Regions from separate parts of the Pseudomonas sp. KU26590 genome, predicted to be linked through region 2. Evidence: predicted binding sites of a transcription regulator. Region 2 holds the regulator's gene; the other holds the start of a gene.
What was found. Region 2 encodes FliA, which starts transcription of late flagellar genes. Its sites were predicted from a motif close to CTAAAGTTTNNNNNNNNNNNGCCGNTAA; they were not measured.
Positions count from the first base shown of each region.

Region 1: a site for FliA is predicted at 1,129-1,156, ahead of OKW98_RS07840 (flagellar protein MotY). Genes of this name have one in related genera too.

Region 1 covers NZ_CP110644.1:1,735,334-1,737,734, forward strand. The annotation lists gene rnt (ribonuclease T) at 1-19, opposite strand, end outside; gene pyrC (dihydroorotase) at 16-1,062, opposite strand; gene OKW98_RS07840 (flagellar protein MotY) at 1,207-2,193, shown strand; gene OKW98_RS07845 (argininosuccinate synthase) at 2,324-2,401, shown strand, end outside.
Region 2 covers NZ_CP110644.1:2,350,842-2,353,242, reverse strand. The annotation lists gene OKW98_RS10510 (protein phosphatase CheZ) at 1-220, opposite strand, end outside; gene OKW98_RS10505 (chemotaxis response regulator CheY) at 240-614, opposite strand; gene fliA (RNA polymerase sigma factor FliA) at 855-1,598, opposite strand; gene fleN (flagellar synthesis regulator FleN) at 1,595-2,401, opposite strand, start outside.

The DNA of each region.
Region 1 (2,401 bases), 620 kb from region 2:
CGTAATGTTCTTCACTCACGCGTTTTCCTCCAGCAGGCGCCAGCGCAGTTTTTCACCGGCGCGCAGCGGGATAACAGAAAGCTCGCCAAACGGCAGGCTGGCGGGGGCCGTCCACTCGTCACGAACCAGGGTAATGGTCTCGGTGTTGGTCGGCAGGCCATAGAAGGCCGGTCCGTGCAGACTGGCAAAACCTTCCAGCTTGTCCAGCGCATTGCGTGATTCGAACGCCTCGGCGTAAAGCTCGATGGCGGCAAACGCGGTGTAGCAGCCTGCGCAACCGCACGCTGCTTCCTTCGCGTGCTGCGCATGGGGCGCGGAGTCCGTCCCGAGGAAGAACTTGCTGTTGCCGCTGGTGGCGGCATCAAGCAGGGCGACCTGGTGGGTGTTGCGCTTGAGAATCGGCAGGCAATAGAAGTGGGGACGGATGCCGCCCACGAGCATGTGGTTGCGGTTGTACAGGAGGTGGTGCGCAGTAATGGTCGCACCGACATTGGCCGACGCTTCATTGACGAACTGCACGGCGTCGGCGGTGGTGATGTGTTCAAACACCACTTTCAACGTCGGAAAACGCTCGACGACACGCCGCATGTGCTCATCGATGAAAATCTTCTCGCGGTCGAACACGTCGATGTCGCCGCGGGTCACTTCGCCGTGGATCAGCAGCGGCAGGCCCACTTCAGCCATCGCCTCGAGCACCGGGAAGATCTTGTCGACACTGGTCACGCCCGAATCGGAGTTGGTGGTCGCGCCTGCCGGGTACAACTTGGCGGCATAAACGAAACCACTGGCCTTCGCGGCGCGAATCTCTTCGGGCTGGGTCAGGTCGGTCAGGTAAAGCACCATCAGCGGCTCGAAGCGACTGCCTTGCGGGCGCGCAGCGAGGATGCGCTGACGGTAGGCGTCCGCTTGCTCCGCGTTGCGTACCGGGGGCACGAGGTTCGGCATGATAATCGCGCGGCCAAAAGTGCGCGCAACGTCGGCGACGGTGTGGGGCAAAACAGCGCCATCTCGAAGATGGATATGCCAGTCGTCGGGGCGCAGGAGGGTCAGGCGTTCGGACATTGGGGATTCCAGGCGGGTCAAACTCGCTGGGAATGCTACCGGAAAAGACTCCTCCAGGCACTCGCTATCAAGTTTTGCGGCAAGTTACCGATAGCCACGTGTAAGTCATAAATCTTGTTACACGTGAATTTAGTGGAGCCTCCCGTGCGCCAGCGATATCTAGCCCTGCTCAGCGCGTTTGCCAGCCTGCCAGCCATGGCGCTCACCTTCCAGACCCGTCTGGAGAATATTGAGTGGAAGGTGGAAGGTGATCAGTTCGAGTGCAGGTTGACGCAGCCGATCACCGATTTCGGTGCCGGGGAGTTCGTGCGCCGCGCGGGTGAGCAGCCGACGTTTCGCTTGAAAGCAAATGGCTACAGTCTGGCGTCCGGTTCGGCCATGTTGATTGCCGCTGCGGCGCCATGGCAGCCGGGCCGCAATGATCTCAATCTTGGTGCGGTGAAAGTCGGCAGCGGCGAGATTCCTTTCAATACCAATCAGGCTCAGGCTACGCGTCTGATTGCGGGCCTGATGGAGGGGCGCAGCCCGGTGATTCGCCACTCTCTGCGTGACGGTGGCGGCGCGATGGAGGTCCGTCTGCTGCCGGTCAAATTCAGCAAGGCCTACGGCGAGTTTCAAGTGTGCACGGCGAAGCTGTTGCCGATGAATTTCGAACAAGTGCGGCAGTCCGAGATCGGCTTCCCCGGCGGCGGCATCGAGCTGGACGCTTCCGCCAAGCGCAAGCTGGACACCGTGCTGGCTTATATGAAGGCTGATCCGACGGTCAATCACGTCGAACTCGATGGTCACTCCGACAACAGCGGTAACCGATTGACCAACCGCGATCTGTCGCGGCGTCGTGCGCTGTCGGTCATGGACTACCTCAAAGCCCAAGGCATCCCGGAAGAGCAGATAACCCTGCGCTTCCACGGCGAACAGTACCCGCTGGCGCCAAACACCAACAACGCCAACCGCGCGCGCAACCGTCGGGTGAACATTCACCTGGATCGTGTGGCGCAGCAGACCCCAGCCGTGCTGCCATCCGCTGCACCTGCTCCGATACCGGCTCCGTTGCCTGGGCCCGCGGCGACGCCAGCCCCGGGTGCTGCGCCTGCAACAGCGGCGAGCACGGCTCCCGCCAAGGCCTCGTGATGCTCCGCGGCCAGGTCGTCTGACTGACAGAATCTGTCGCTTTGTCGTCAGAAGCTGTCGCGACACTGTAAATTCCCGCGCGTGATCGGTAAACTCGTCGGTTTTCCGTACAACGCGTTGGAGTGATGGCATGGCGGACGTAAACAAGGTAGTTCTCGCGTATTCCGGTGGCCTGGATACTTCGGTGATCCTCAAGTGGCTGCAAGAT
Region 2 (2,401 bases):
GCATGTTCGGGTCGATCTGGAAGTTGACGATCGCGCTGTGCAGCTCGCGCGTCAGTTTGCCGACTTCCTGATACAGGCCGCGGTCGCGGGTCTGGTTAAGCTCATGGATCAGTTGCACGGCGTCGCCGAACTTGCCTTTTTCAAGGCTCGCGACCAGCTCTTGTGCGTGTTTCTTCAGGGTTGACTCAAAGTCACCCATTGTCGAATCTTTGGAATCCATAGCGCCCTCGCAGCGGACATCAGCTATTGACGCGCTCGAAGATCTTTTCGATTTTCTCTTTGAGCACTTGCGCCGTGAACGGCTTTACCACGTAGCCGTTCACACCGGCCTGAGCGGCTTCGATGATCTGCTCGCGCTTGGCTTCGGCAGTGACCATCAGCACCGGCAGACTGCGCAGACGCTCGTCGGCACGCACCTGACGCAACAAGTCGATGCCGGACATGCCAGGCATGTTCCAGTCAGTGACGAGGAAGTCAAAGGCGCCGCTTTGCAGCATCGGCAATGCGGTGAGTCCGTCATCTGCTTCGGCCGTGTTGGTGAACCCAAGGTCACGCAACAGGTTTTTTATGATCCGCCGCATCGTTGAGAAGTCATCAACGATGAGGATTTTCATGTTCTTGTCCAATTCGACCTCCAAGCAGTCTTTAACGCGTTCAGCACCTGAACGCGCGTTCAATCAATACCGGCTGTGCCGAACATGAAGAGGGGTTTTAATCGACGGGGACAAGCGCAGCGAAACCGGATCCTCTACGACCCGGTTCGACCGACTCCTGCCGTGTCTCTTTACTTCCCGCTCACGTCTTGCACAGCCGGTCTTACACGCAACGCGCAGGCCTCGCAGCCTGCGCCTCATTCATGAACGTGCGCGCCACTCGCCAAGACGACCGCGCAAACGCGCCGCGCATTGGCTGTGCAGCTGGCTGACCCGCGACTCGCTGACCCCCAGGACCTCACCGATTTCCTTGAGGTTCAGCTCTTCGTCGTAGTACAGCGACAACACCAGGCGTTCACGTTCGGGCAAGTTGGCAATGGCCTCGGCCAGCGCAGCCTGGAAGCGCTCGTCTTCCAGATCCCGCGACGGTTCGAGGGACTGGCTCGCGCCGTCCTCGTGCAGCCCTTCGTGTTCGCCGTCCTGCAACAGGTCGTCGAAACTGAACAGGCGGCTGCCCAGGGTATCGTTCAAAATCCCGTAGTAATCGTCGAGACTCATTTCAAGTTCGGCAGCAACCTCGTGATCTTTAGCGTCACGACCGGTTTTCGCTTCGATTGCACGAATTGCGTCGCTGACCATGCGCGTGTTGCGGTGGACCGAGCGCGGTGCCCAATCCCCCTTGCGCACTTCGTCGAGCATCGCGCCACGGATACGAATACCCGCGTACGTCTCGAAACTGGCCCCTTTGGTGGAGTCGTATTTGGTCGAGACTTCGAGCAAGCCAATCATGCCCGCCTGGATCAAGTCCTCGACCTGCACGCTGGCCGGCAGACGCGCCAGCAAGTGGTAGGCGATTCGTTTGACCAGCGGGGCATACCGCTCGATCAGCTCATACTGGGAGTCTTTGGACGATTTGCTGTACATGCGATAGCCACTTGCTGTCATGAGACGGGCCCTGCGCTGGTGTGATGCACGAGGCGTTCTACGAAAAATTCCAGATGGCCGCGCGGGTTCGCCGGGAGCGGCCAGGTGTCGACTTTCTGCGCGATGGCCTTGAACGCCAACGCACATTTGGAACGCGGAAACGCTTCGTACACGGCGCGCTGTTTCTGCACGGCCTTGCGTACGCATTCGTCGTACGGCACAGCGCCTACATATTGCAGGGCCACGTCGAGAAAACGGTCGGTGACTTTCGTCAGCTTGGCGAAGAGGTTGCGCCCTTCCTGCGGGCTCTGGGCCATGTTGGCCAGGACGCGGAAGCGGTTCATGCCGTAATCGCGGTTGAGCAGTTTGATCAGGGCGTAGGCGTCGGTGATCGACGTGGGCTCGTCGCACACCACCAGCAGCACTTCCTGGGCGGCGCGGACGAAGCTCACCACCGACTCGCCGATGCCGGCGGCGGTATCGATGACCAGCACATCGAGGTTGTCGCCGATGTCACTGAACGCCTGAATCAACCCGGCATGCTGCGCCGGGGTCAGGTGGACCATGCTCTGGGTGCCCGATGCCGCCGGCACGATGCGTACGCCGCCCGGGCCCTGCAGCAGGACATCGCGCAGTTCGCACCGCCCCTCGATGACGTCAGCCAGGGTGCGTTTGGGGGTCAGTCCCAATAATACGTCGACGTTGGCCAGACCCAGATCGGCGTCCAGCAGCATGACGCGACGTCCCAGCTCGGCCAGTGCCAGTGAAAGATTCACTGAAACGTTGGTCTTGCCTACGCCACCTTTGCCACCGGTTACCGCGAT